DNA from 2 places in the Paenibacillus sp. FSL R10-2778 genome. Region 1 is predicted to be linked to the other one. Evidence: riboswitches for the same ligand, from Rfam matches in the RefSeq annotation. Region 1 holds a riboswitch; the other holds the start of a gene.
What was found. Region 1 has a riboswitch for S-adenosylmethionine ahead of metA (homoserine O-succinyltransferase). Riboswitches for the same ligand answer to the same signal wherever they lie in the genome.

Region 1 (6,881 bases):
ACTTTAGCTTTGGCAAGGAACTAGTATAAAAAGATATTGACTGTTAGGAAATATATGGTATTGTAGGATCTAACAGTATAGCATTTAATGAGGGAGCACCTCTTTCACGTTTATCGTGAGAGTGGTGCTTTTTTGCGTTTTCCGAGTCTGACAGTGTGGGATTCACATCAGCGAATAAGTAGCTCAGACCGGTAGGTATAGTGCTTGCTGAAGACTAGAAAGGCAGGGATGAATATGCAAATTGTATTTATGAATCGCTTATCCAGAATATCTGGGGTGGATCAAGAGGTGTTCGCTCAGCTATGGATTGGAGAGGAAGAAGGAGTGTGGAGCCTGGGCTGGCGTGATTTTTCAGGCGGTGAGGAAACACAGGAGCATTTGTGGTACGCGGGTGGTTCATGGAATGAAATGCTTTGTGTTTACAGGCATGAGCTGGCGGTGAAGATGGGGGATGGCTATCGGCCGTTGATTGATGGCGTATTTCATGAAGAAGACGGCCTTACCGGGCGTAATCAGGAGCAGCTAAGGCTGCAATATTACAGTGAATATAATGGGAACGAAGCTATTTATGAGGAGTTATGTGCTTGGCGCCGCAGCCGAGCTTCTAGTGAACGGAAAGCCCCTTACATTCTTGCCAGCAATCGTTTGTTACGTTTGATAAGCACTTTCTTGCCGCATACACCAGAGGAGCTGCTGCAGATCCCTGGTGTAGGGGAAGGAAAGGCAGCCCAATATGGCACGGATTGGTTGGCTATAACCTCTACGGCTGCAAGGGAACATTCCTTTCCTTTGAATTGGGTACACCAAGAAATTGAGGAGGATTCTTTTGTATCCTGGCTCTATAAACAGAAAGAGGTCAAATATAAGAAACAGCTAGAAAGACTGCGATTACGGCGAATTCTGCTGCAAGGGATCGAGAATGGGTTAGGGTTAGAACAGCTTAAGGTGAACAGTGGAGTGAACCGTCGCGAACTGATTGAGACGGTAGAGGAGCTGGAAAGAGAAGGTTATTGCGTGGAGAAATTGATCGAGGTAGAACTGAAAAATGTGCCGCATAATGAGCAGGAGGCGATATGGAATGCCTATGCAGAGGTAGGAGATCTTTTTCTAAAGCCAGTGCTGCATAAGGTGTATGGGGAGGATTTTTCAGCAGCAGAAGGGCTGGATAGCTATTATGAACGTCTGCGGCTGATCCGCATTCGTTTCCGGCGGGAGCAAGCTCCTAAAGTGGGCATGGCGACCAGTTTCTAGTAGCTTTTTTATCATATCAAAAAGACGAAGGCTTCCTTACACCATAGGGTTAAAGGGCCTTCGTCTTGCCTATTCGTCCGTTTATTTTCATAGCCATTCTTTCTTGCGGAATACATACAGCATCCCACAGCCTAACGTCAACATTAGACCTATAACGGCAAAATAACCGTATTTCGTATGCAATTCCGGCATATGATCAAAGTTCATCCCATAGATTCCGGTAATTACGGTCAAAGGCATGAATATCGTTGTAATCGCGGTAAATACTCTCATAATTTCATTGGCGCGGTTGGCGATACTGGATTGGTAGGCCTCACGTAAGTTGCCCATGAGATCGCGGTACGTCTCAAAGGTTTCGGATATTTTAACTGCATTTTCATAAATGTCGCTAAAGTATTTCTGCAGCTGATCATCAATCAGACGGAGGTCTTTTTTATTCAGGGTATTGATAACCTCTTTCTGAGGTCCCAGCATCTTCTTTAACCATAAGATCTCACTTCGCAGACCGATAATCTCACTCAGATGAGATTTCTTGGTATGCATTAGGATATCCTCTTCAAGCTTCTCAATCCGGGCTTCAATTCGGTCACCTACGGAGAAATAATTATCTACGACAAGGTCGATAAGCAGGTAAAGGAATTGGTCGGGTTCGCTAACCTCTTGTTCCCATAACATGGGCTTCAGTACGCGTAGCTCGTGAATCTTTTGTTTCGTTACAGTAATAATATAATGTCTGCCCAAGAATATATTGAGCGCCCGCAGGAAGATTTCCTCATCATCAAAGCGGATGCTGTTTACAACAATAAAGTAATGACTTTCGTATATTTCGATCTTTGGACGTTGATCCTCTTCACTAAGGCAATCCTCAACAGCGAGATCATGCAGGTTGAACAGGGGCTGAAGCAGCTCCAAATCCTCCACATCTGCATCAATCCAATAGAACCCTTCTGTTGGGGGTGTCAATGTTTCATCAATTTCATCAATAGGTGTAAAAACCCCTGCATTCACCAGCCGGATTTTCATCTGATTCCACTCCTTCTATCCCCGGGTCTTCACCAGGGACTGCTAATTAAGCACAGAGAAAAAAATCAGCTTGGCCGGCGTTACAATCAATACAAGAGGCCGAATGACGATTCGAGGGCATGAAGAAGAACTGCTCCCGCCGCCGGCAAGCTGATGATTATCCTGTGTGGTTGCTCATTCTGTACACTTAATTGCGAGCTCGGGTCGCCTTCCATTCTTCTTCTCACCTCTTCTTTTCGTTCAGGTATGAAATACTTGTCTAGTATAACAACGGAGTATGCCTCTTTCAAGCAAATTTATTGTTACTTTGAGGCTACTTCAGCATTGTATGGACTTGACGAAAAGGAGGTTCATGATTTAAAGTAAATTTTAAAGAAATTTAATTGAATACAGCTAAATCTTATCAAGAGCAGGTGGAGGGACTAGCCCTATGAAACCCGGCAACCGGCGTGTGAACGCACGGTGCTAATTCTTGCGGAACTTTGCTGACGACTAACCTCGTCCAAAAGTTTCTGGCAGATGAGAGAGGCGCATATGACTGTAGATATGACCTTTCTCGTTTTCCGAGAAAGGTCTTTTTATTGTTCAGAAAGCCGCGATGTGACAACATAACCTAAATACAGTTAAGGAGTGGAAAGACAATGCCAATTAAAATTCCCGACAGTTTACCAGCAAAAGAAATACTATCCGGTGAAAATATTTTTGTGATGGATGATAGTTTGGCTTTCCATCAGGATATCCGCCCACTAAGGATTGCTATTCTGAATCTCATGCCGACTAAAGAAACGACGGAGACTCAATTGCTGCGTTTAATAGGAAATTCACCGCTACAAGTTGACGTTACCTTGCTGCATCCACGCTCACATACTTCTAAGAATACTTCTGCTGAGCATTTGAGAAGCTTTTACAAAACTTTTGACGAGATCAGCCACCGCCGTTTGGATGGTCTTATTGTTACAGGAGCACCCGTAGAGCAAATGGAGTTTGAGGAAGTATCCTATTGGGAAGAGCTAAAAGAGATTTTTGAATGGAGCAAGGATAATGTGACCTCGACCATGCATATCTGTTGGGCGGCACAGGCAGGGTTGTATCATCATTTTGGTGTTCGTAAAGTGGCTTTGCCTGAAAAATGTTTTGGAGTATTCTCCCATACGATTAATCAAAATAACATTAAATTGCTGCGCGGCTTTGACGAGGTATTCCATGTACCGCATTCCCGTCATACCGATGTCTCCCGCGAAGATATTGAGAGCAATCCAGATCTGCAGATTCTGGCGGAATCCGAAGAAGCTGGTATGTATCTAGTAGCTACGACCGACGGCAAACAAATATTTGTGACCGGACATTCCGAATACGATCCATTATCCTTGAAATGGGAATATGATCGTGATTTGGAGAGGGGCATGGAGATGGCCTTGCCGAAACACTATTTCCCTAAAGATGATCCAGAACGAACACCTCCTGCAGTGTGGCGTGCACATGCCAACTTATTATTCTCTAATTGGCTCAATTACTATGTATATCAAGAGACACCTTACGATATCGACCCGATTGTTTATTAAGATCAGCGCTACATTACAATTTAGGAGGCATTTATCATGGACGACAAACTTAGGATTGAAAGCAGACTGGCACAAATAGGTTCACAAGAAGATCCGGCTACCGGAGCCATTAATTTTCCTATCTATAATGCTACGGCATTCCGTCACCCGAAGCTTGGGCAGAGCACAGGTTTCGATTATAGCCGTACCAAAAGTCCAACCCGTTCCGTACTAGAGAATGCGGCTGCGGAATTGGAGTCTGGTGATGCAGGTTTTGCCTGTAGTTCTGGGATGGCAGCTATTCAAACCATATTTACTCTGTTTGGGCAAGGCGATCACTTGATCGTTTCGCTGGATCTTTACGGCGGGACCTATCGTTTGTTGGAACGAATTATGTCCAAGTTTGGAATCACTGCTTCCTATGTAGACACGAATGATTTGGATGCGCTTGAGGCTTCACGTCTTCCAAATACGAAGGCGATATTTATTGAAACGCCAACGAATCCTTTGATGATGGTTACGGATATTGCGGCCGTAGCTACTTGGGCCCGTCATCATGGGCTGCTCACAATTGTAGACAATACACTGCTGACTCCATTTTTCCAGCGTCCTCTGGAATTAGGTGCAGACATTGTAGTCCATAGTGCTACCAAATATTTGGGCGGACACAATGATGTTCTTGCTGGTCTTATTGTATCTAAAGGGGCTGAATTATCCGCTGAAATAGCGATTCTACATAACTCTATTGGCGCTGTGCTTGGGCCAACAGACAGTTATCAGCTGATGAGAGGCATGAAGACACTGGCCCTGCGTATGGAACGGCACGAGAGTAATGCGCTAGCAATTGCCCGCTATCTACAAGAGCATCCGGCGATTGCGGAAGTGTTCCACCCAGGCCTGCCGGATCATCCGGGATATGAAATCCAGAATCGCCAGTCCTCGGGCAATACCGGAATTTTTTCTTTCAAATTAAAAGATGCCAGATACGTAGAACCTCTGCTTCGTCATATCCGGCTTATTGCCTTCGCGGAGAGCCTCGGCGGGGTTGAATCGCTAATGACCTATCCTGCAGTACAGACGCATGCCGATATTCCTGTGGAAATTCGGAATGCGGTGGGTGTAGATGATCGATTGCTGCGCTTCTCGGTTGGCATTGAACATGCGGAGGATCTAATTGCTGATCTTGGTCATGCTTTGGAGGCTGCGCGGGCGGAAATCGAAACGAAGTAAAAGTAACGGCAACCCAGATCGGCACCGAATTGCTGGAAAATATCGAGGATCTATCTCAACGTTGATTTAGAGCTGGTGTTGGACGCAGGATGAAATAGAGCTGTCTCATAAGCCGGGAATTGGCTGCTGGGATAGCTCTTCTTTTTGGACTTTTTGCTATTGGACACAGCTGACCTTAGACACAGCATTATTACACATTTGGAATGTTAACGGACTCCACAGCAGCTATTGCGCTAAAAACCTGCCTTCATGAGTCTCTTGTCAAGGAATAGCGTCGCTGGAGTCCATAACTATGCTCCAAAGGCTAAATACTAACTAATAACGTCATCTGTGTCCGGCAGCCTCCAGGAATTTTGATTCACCGGGTGCAGGCAGCAATGTAAGGACTCTTTCTGCTGGATGGTATCTTGCTAAGAAAGTAAAAAGTTTTTCAAGCTGTTCAGATTGTGATACGATGAGGAAATGAACTGTTCATTTATTAAAATATAAGGTATAAGTTACATACTGTACTTTATCCTTATGTTACTACGAGAAACGGTTGTTATCTCTAAAGGACGACAACGTTATTTTTCTTGTGATTTTGTGAATCTACCATATCCCTAAGGGTTTAAAAGGAGGATGCGAACGATGAGTACGATAGATCTTATTTTGGATAAAGCCCTGCGGGGTGACCGTCTCCAATTGGAAGATACCATCCGACTATTCGAGAGCAACGAAATTGAGAAAATGGGTGCTGCTGCAAACACTATTATGGAACGCTGGCATCCGGACCCGTTAGCCACATTTGTAATTGGCCGTAATATTAACTATACGAATGTATGTGATGTGTACTGCCGTTTTTGTGCTTTTTACCGCAGACCAGGCTCGGATGAAGGCTATGTGCTGCCAGATGAAACGATTTATCAAAAAATTGCTGAAACGATTGCTGTTAATGGTACAGAAATTCTTATGCAAGGTGGAACTAATCCTAACCTTCCATTTAGCTACTATACAGATATACTGCGCGGAATTAAGCAACGTTTCCCTGAGATTACAATGCACTCCTTCTCTCCTGCGGAGATTATGAAGATGAAAGAAGTATCAGGATTACCACTGGAACAAGTGGTTCGTGAAATTCATGCTGCGGGTCTGGATTCCTTGCCAGGCGGAGGCGCAGAAATTCTTGATGACCGTACACGCCGCAAAATCAGCCGGCTAAAAGGCTCGTGGCGCGAGTGGATGGATGTAATGCAGACAGCACATAAAGTGGGTATGAATACAACAGCAACAATGGTGATTGGGCTTGGAGAAAGTATGGAAGAACGAGCTTTGCACTTACTACGTGTACGTGAGGCTCAGGATGAGTGTATTGCCAACAAATATGATTCTGAAGGTTTCTTGGCCTTTATCTCATGGACATTCCAGCCGGACAATACCAACCTGAAGCTGGACAGACAAACGCCTGAGGAATATCTGAAGACGGTAGCGATCAGCCGCCTTGTGTTGGATAATATTAAGAACTTCCAATCTTCTTGGGTCACTATGGGGCCAGAAGTCGGCAAGCTCTCCTTGCAATATGGCTGCAACGATTTCGGCAGCACAATGATTGAAGAGAACGTAGTATCTTCAGCGGGTGCGACTTATAAGGTAAACATCGAGTCGATTACTCAGCTGATTCGCGAAGCAGGCAAAGTTCCAGCACAGCGGAATACACGTTATGATATTCTGCGGGTGTTCGATGATCCTAATGCGAAGATTGATAATGATTTTGTAATGCAGAACTAATATATATTAATTATTAATCAACGCTTGATGCTTGTTAATCCTTAAGTGGATTACTGAGCATCAAGCGTTTTT
Region 2 (6,881 bases), 3.0 Mb from region 1:
TTGAGCCCTTTGGGGTTTGGTTCTGGATTATTCAAACACTGATCGTTGTAGTTCTTTTTGTTGCTGATTATGTTGTAGGAGCGTGGGGTGTCAAAAAATTTGGCGGATCACGTTCATCGATTATCGGGAGCACGATCGGGCTGATCTTGGGACCTTTTGTTATTCCAGCTTTTGGTCTTATCATTGGACCATTTCTAGGGGCTTTTATTGGAGAATTGATAGTGGGATCTTCCCCGTCTAAAGCTGCTAAGGTAAGTGTTGGCTCCATACTCGGCTTATTTAGCAGCACCTTGGTCAAAATCGTGTTGCAGGTAATTATGGTCGTCCTCTTTTTTATATGGGTCGCCCGGTTTTAATTTAACAGTGAAGAAGGGGAAAGAGTTTGTCCAAGAAAGAGTCTTTTGTTAAAGGCACGCTTATCCTTGCTGCTGCAGCTTTGGTGGCAAGGGTACTCGGGCTTGTCCAGCGTGTGCCGCTGGAGCATTTATTTAATGATGTTGGTAATGCTTCATTTACACAGGCAAACACAGTTTATTTAATGTTATTACCGCTGGCTACAGCAGGGATTCCAAGTACATTAAGTAAAATGGTATCTGAGCGTTATGCACTGAATAGACCAAATGAAGCTCAGCAGGTGTATCGGGCGGCATTAATCTTTGGTGTTGTAGTTGGCGTAATTATGAGCGCATTGTTATACATAGGTGCTCCTTATTATGCAGAATATGCAAAAGTTCCTGAAAGTACTTTGGCGATCCGGGCCATAGCTCCGGCACTCCTACTCTTCCCTTCTATTGCAATGATGCGTGGTTACTTTCAAGGGCGGAATAATATGATGGCTGGTGGCATCTCTCAAATTGTGGAGCAGATCGCGAGGGTATCTACCGCTGTTCTTCTGGCATTTGTATTGTTACAAAAAGGGTACGACAACACGTGGATGGCTGCTGGTGCATCATTCGGTAGTGTATTTGGTAGTGTTGGTGCGTTTGGTGTAATGCTCTATTACGCTATGAAATTACGGCGTAGCGAGGGGCAAACTGCGTTATACGAAACGAATGAAGCGAAGCTTCCTCTATTTGGAATTTATAAGGATATATTTAAATTATCCATTCCTATCGTTCTATCTTCAGTTACGGTTCCAGTAGTGAACTTTATTGATACATCTTTAATTGTACCGTTACTGAGTGGACAAGTTGGTGTAGCTGATGCCACACGTGCTTTGGGTATTTTCGGGAGTCGGGCACAGAGTGTCGCCGGGATTCCACCGGTTCTTTCTATAGCACTGAGCACATCACTTATACCAATTATTTCAGCTGCATATGCCCGTCGGGATGAAAAACATCTAAAAGGGCAAGTGACGTTAGCACTTCGAATCTCTATTTTAACAGGAGCACCGATTGTTCTATCACTCGTAGTTGCTGCATATTCAGTTAATGGTCTCTTGTTCAGTAGTTTAGATGGCAGTGGTATCGTAGCCATGCTTACTTTAGGAACGATCTTTCAGATTACGATGATGACAACGAACTCTATTTTGTTAGGTATGGGCAAATCGCGAATTTCCATGTATTATGTGTTAGCGGGTATTATTGTAAAATTAGTGGCAAGCTTATTACTTAGTAAGGTATTTGGCATCTACGGAATTATCGGTGCAACAGCACTTTGTTTCGTGGTCATTACTTTGCTTAACTTACGGATGCTGAAATCGATTGTGCCATTTGAAATTATGGGCAAACGTTGGGGCGGTTTCGTGATTGCGGTACTTGTGTCCGGCGGGATTGGTTATGGCTTGAATGAGGCTGGGATTCTGTTAACAGATCTGATGCCTGCACGTTTGGCGTTTCTGATCACTTGTCTAGTTGTAGGAGCAGCCGTTGTTGTTATTTATCTAGTACTGCTTATTGTGCTGGGTGTGCTGACTAAACAGGAAATCTCCAGTTATCCGCGGGCGCTGCAAAAATTATTGAATCCGCTGATGAAGTTACAGCCTGCACGTGTTCGTATGAGAGAATAGGTTTGACTTCTACACTGCATTTTGCTTCACTTAAAGAGTAGAAAATAGACAGATATTGAAGAAGGGACTGAGTAAATCATGGACAAAATTAGTTCTCCTGCTGAATTTCAGGTAGCCATTCAATCACCTCGATTAACAGTGGCCATCTTCAAGGCTGACTGGTGCTCGGATTGCAAATTTATCGATCCTTTTATCCCAGAGGTAGAGCAGGCTTATGCAGACCGCCTTACACTGGTTGAGGTAGATGTTGATGCCGTGGGCGATGTTAGTCAAGAACAAAATATTATGGGTATTCCAAGCTTCGTCGCATATTCGGATGGACGGGAATTGGTTAGATTCGTTAATAAATTGCGCAAATCCCGTGAAGAGATTGAGAATTTCCTTGATAAAGCGGTCCAAGTGCATCAAAGCCTTCAAAAGTAATTCCTAAGGAACCACCGCTTTCGCCTGTTTGTGCAAAAGCGGTGGTTTTTTGAAATATAAGTCTGGCTGCTTCTTCATTACTAAAAACTGCGGGTGATATTTTTGACGACAAATCAGTTGAAATGGCTTAGTTATCTTACTTGCCTTATCATGTTCCTTGCTGTACTCGGAGGAGCGGTAGTGACGAAGACTGGATCGGGCTTGGAATGCGGAAATGAATGGCCGCTCTGTCATGGGAAATTAATTCCGGCTTATACTATAGGCTCGATGATTGAATACACCCATCGCTTGTTTAGCGGTTTGGCAGGGTTATTCTCACTTGCCTCGATGTTTGCTTTTTGGCGTTATGCCCGTACTCGGCGCGATTTGCTGGGATATGCATTTATGACTTTATTATTCGTCATCGTTCAAGGTGGTATGGGAGCGCTTGCAGTAATTAAATCTCAATCCGCCGCTGTAATGGCGCTGCATATGGGTTTTTCTTTGATCGCCTTTTCGAGCGCTATGATGTTGGCTCTTGGAACCAAGAGATGGCATGAAGCACGCGAATATGATCATAAGCTGGAGGCTCAAAAGAAGCCCGTAAGTAAGGCTTTTCGCAATTTAACCTGTTTTACTGCCATCTATTCTTATATTGTCGTGTATATTGGAGCCTTTGTAAGTCATACGGATTCACAAGGCGGGTGTTCGGGTTGGCCGCTTTGTAATGGAGAATGGGTTCCGGAGCTTTCCGGAGGAGTAGGTGTTGTTTTTACGCATCGGATTGCGGCTTTAATCTTATTCATGCTTACTGCGCTGCTCGGGCATTTGGCATTTTGGAAACATAAGGATTATCCAGAGCTTAGAGCGCTAGGTATAGCTGCAGTACTGTTATGCTTGATGCAGGTATTTAGTGGGGCGGCTGTGGTTTACACTCTAGATAATGAAAGGCTGTACATATTTGCCGCTTTGGCTCATATTTTGCTGATTGCCAGTTTGTTTGGTGTCTTATGTTATATGAGTGTAAGAGTCTGGCAGCTAAATCGCGCGAGTAGTGTCGTGTCTGGAAAAAATGTAACGAACCCAATGATTCCACCGCCTTGGTAGAACATTCCCTCCGTGGATAGAGGCGCTTCACCCGCGGAATAATAAAGTGGAAATCGGTATATCGTGGAGCTGATTGGCCGATGCTTACGTCGCGAGTTTTGTACGAAGCAGTCCATGGAAGCAGACGCTGAACAAAACTTTAGGAGGACTGGGATATGCTGCGGGTATTACTTGGAGAGCCGCCTCGAAAGAACAGCGGTGTGTTGGCTGATGCGATGGAGAATATGGCCACTTTTGCAGCATTGCTGCGCAAGGAAATGAGTGCCCATGAGGATAATGACCATGAATACCGCAAGCTGGAGATTTGGACACGTGGGCTGATTTCCTCTCTGGATGAACTGGAGCAAAGTTGGTTCGCAGCCGCTTTTTACCGGAAATTAGTGATTGCGGGTTATATGGATGATATGACACCGGTGGAACAGGGCGATTATGCACGTTATGTTTATTTTTATAAAGATGGCTTTATCCGGGTTTTCTCTCTTCTGGACAAGCTTGGGACGGTACTGAATCATTTTTATGATCTCAAAACATCCAAATTAAAAACGCACTTTTCTTATTTTACAGTGCTGCGTCAGCTTCAATTATTGAATGTGCATCCTGCATTAGCGGATCAACTGGAAGAGATTAAGAACTCCTACCGCGATCCATTGGAGAATTTACGCAAGCGCAGAAATGCTGAAATTCATTATATGAATTCCGAAATGCAGGATGATTTGTGGCAGCGGCACCAAGGTCTGCATGACAAAATTCAGCTCGAGGATTTGGATAGCCATCTTGAGGATTTAAAACAATCGCTCGAAATGAACTGTAAGACATTAATCGCGGCATTCAGCTACAGCAATGAACAGCTGCGTAAGGAAATAAGCAAGGCAAAGAGCATAAAATCGTAATCGTTCAATATATTTCCTTTTGACAAAAATAGATAAACTCACTATACTTATGCTTGCATTAAAGTATGTACGATTTCAGAAAAAATATAATTTCATAACTTTATCTTATCGAGAGCGGCGGAGGGATAGGCCCGATGAAGCCCGGCAACCGATTTGTATCCAGCGCGGGAAGCGTTGTACAAATGTCATGGTGCTAATTCCTACAATGGCGCAGGTTGCGGTCGTTGGCAGATGAGAAGGCATTGTCTTAATAAACCCACAGAGCCTCTTGCGATCTGCATCGATCGTTAGAGGTTTTTTTGTATAGAATAAGTGAAGTATAAAGGGGGGGCGACGAGAGTTGATTAATCTAAAAGGGATAACAAAGATTTATGGAAAAGGGAGTAATGCGGCAACAGCACTTTCTGGATTGAATCTGTCCATCGAGAAAGGTGAAATATTCGGAGTCATCGGCCACTCTGGAGCCGGGAAAAGTACATTGATCCGTTGCATTAATCTGTTGGAACGTCCGACAGAAGGAGAGGTCTGGGTAGACGGTGTTGAGCTAACCAGTCTTAACCAAGGTCAGCTGCAGGAACAGCGGCGCAAGATTGGGATGATTTTTCAACATTTCAATTTGCTGTCTTCGGCGACCGTATACGATAATATTGCCTTTCCACTGCGCCTTGCAGGTACATCTAGAACAGCTATTGATACAAAAGTCAAAGACCTGCTCGCTCTAGTTGGGCTTGAAGAACATAAAGATAAGTTTCCTTCTCAGTTATCTGGAGGACAAAAGCAACGGGTCGGCATCGCCCGGGCACTAGCCAGTGACCCTGATGTGCTGCTGTGTGACGAGGCCACTTCTGCGCTCGATCCCCAGACAACGGACTCCATTCTTAAGCTGCTGCTCGATATTAATAAAAGATTCCATTTGACCATTGTGCTGATCACACATGAAATGCATGTAATCCAGAGCATCTGCGACCGTGTCGCGGTCATTCATGGTGGTGGGATTGTTGAGCAAGGCAAAGTTACAGAGGTATTTCTCAAGCCGCAGCATGAGGTTACACGCGATTTCATCCGCAGTGAGACACAGAATGAAGGACCTCTTCGAGTGGCGCTTGATGCTGCTGCCGGGGATAACTCTCAAGCTGTCAAAATTACTTTTTTCGGAGAAAAAACTTACGGCTCGGCACTATCCGATGTCGTGCGTGATACGGGTGTAAGCTTTGCAATCTTACATGGTACCATTTCAACGATTAAAGATGTGCCTTATGGACAGATGATTGTGCGGTTCGAAGGGCCAGCTGAGGCGATTGCTGTAACGATCTCCAGGCTAATTGCTCAAGGCCTTGATGTGGAGGTGATTTCGTAATGAATTTTGCAGATCTAAATTGGCAAGAAATGATGGATGCTACGGTTGCTACTATAAAAATGATATTTTTTTCCGGATTGTTCACAATTATTCTTGGTTTACCACTCGGAATTCTATTGTATTTATGGGGGAAATCGAATAGTATAGTAATCAGAGTAACTTACTCGGTCTTATCATTACTTGTAAATATTCTACGTTCCGTACCCTTTATCATTTTGATGGTGGCTCTAATTCCTTTCAGCAAAGCCGTTGTTGGAACCTCCATTGGTGTACTCGGTACGATTCCACCTCTGGTGATTGGTGCAGCTCCGTTTTTTGCCCGCTTGGTAGAGACGTCGTTAAGAGAGGTAGACCGCGGAGTCATCGAAGCCGCACAAGGTATGGGAGCATCGACGAACCAAATCGTTATGCGTGTTCTTTTGCCAGAAGCTCGTCCAGGTCTGCTCGCTGGAGTTACGATCACACTGGTTACACTGGTCTCCTATACAGCAATGGCTGGTATGGTTGGGGGCGGCGGATTAGGTGACTTGGCGATTCGTTACGGCTACCACCGCTATGAGACGGAGATTATGATTGTTTCTATAGTATTTATTGTCGTACTGGTGCAATTGCTACAAATGGCCGGTGACCGACTCGTAAAACATTACACACGGAAATAAGGTACATCCATATATATCCTTATTCAATACAAAATATAGATTAGAGGGGGATTTACAATGAAAAAAGTACTACTTACATTTTTTAGCCTGACACTGGTTGCGGTGCTTGCGGCTTGCGGTAACAACAATGCATCTAATAATGCTGGGAGCTCGGCTGCTACAACAGCACCAAACGCAGAAGCAACAAGTGAACCTACTAAAGATCCAGTGAAATTGGTTATTGGTGCCTCACCTGTTCCTCATGCTGAAATTTTGAAGGCTATTGCTCCATTGCTTGAAAAAGATGGAATTACACTTGAAATCAAAGAATTCACTGACTATATTCAACCTAACGTGCAGCTTGATGAGAAGGAGTTAGACGCTAACTTTTTCCAACACCAACCGTATCTGGATGACCAAAACAAAAATAATAAAACCGACCTGGTCTCTGTTGCATCCGTTCACGTTGAACCTTTTGG

Region 2: another riboswitch for S-adenosylmethionine. It lies ahead of NST40_RS26155 (methionine ABC transporter ATP-binding protein); the one in region 1 lies ahead of metA (homoserine O-succinyltransferase).

What each region holds. Positions count from the first base shown of each region.
Region 1 is NZ_CP151956.1:1,915,996-1,922,876, forward strand. It holds gene NST40_RS08225 (ROK family protein) at 1-24, shown strand, start outside; gene NST40_RS08230 (HRDC domain-containing protein) at 235-1,251, shown strand; gene corA (magnesium/cobalt transporter CorA) at 1,339-2,274, opposite strand; SAM riboswitch class I at 2,672-2,800, shown strand; gene metA (homoserine O-succinyltransferase) at 2,916-3,836, shown strand; gene NST40_RS08245 (PLP-dependent transferase) at 3,873-5,045, shown strand; gene mqnC (cyclic dehypoxanthinyl futalosine synthase) at 5,673-6,809, shown strand.
Region 2 is NZ_CP151956.1:5,830,079-5,836,959, reverse strand. It holds gene NST40_RS26180 (DUF456 family protein) at 1-356, shown strand, start outside; gene NST40_RS26175 (polysaccharide biosynthesis protein) at 383-2,008, shown strand; gene NST40_RS26170 (thioredoxin family protein) at 2,087-2,431, shown strand; gene NST40_RS26165 (heme A synthase) at 2,534-3,517, shown strand; gene NST40_RS26160 (Cthe_2314 family HEPN domain-containing protein) at 3,673-4,407, shown strand; SAM riboswitch class I at 4,510-4,645, shown strand; gene NST40_RS26155 (methionine ABC transporter ATP-binding protein) at 4,748-5,764, shown strand; gene NST40_RS26150 (methionine ABC transporter permease) at 5,764-6,423, shown strand; gene NST40_RS26145 (MetQ/NlpA family ABC transporter substrate-binding protein) at 6,481-6,881, shown strand, end outside.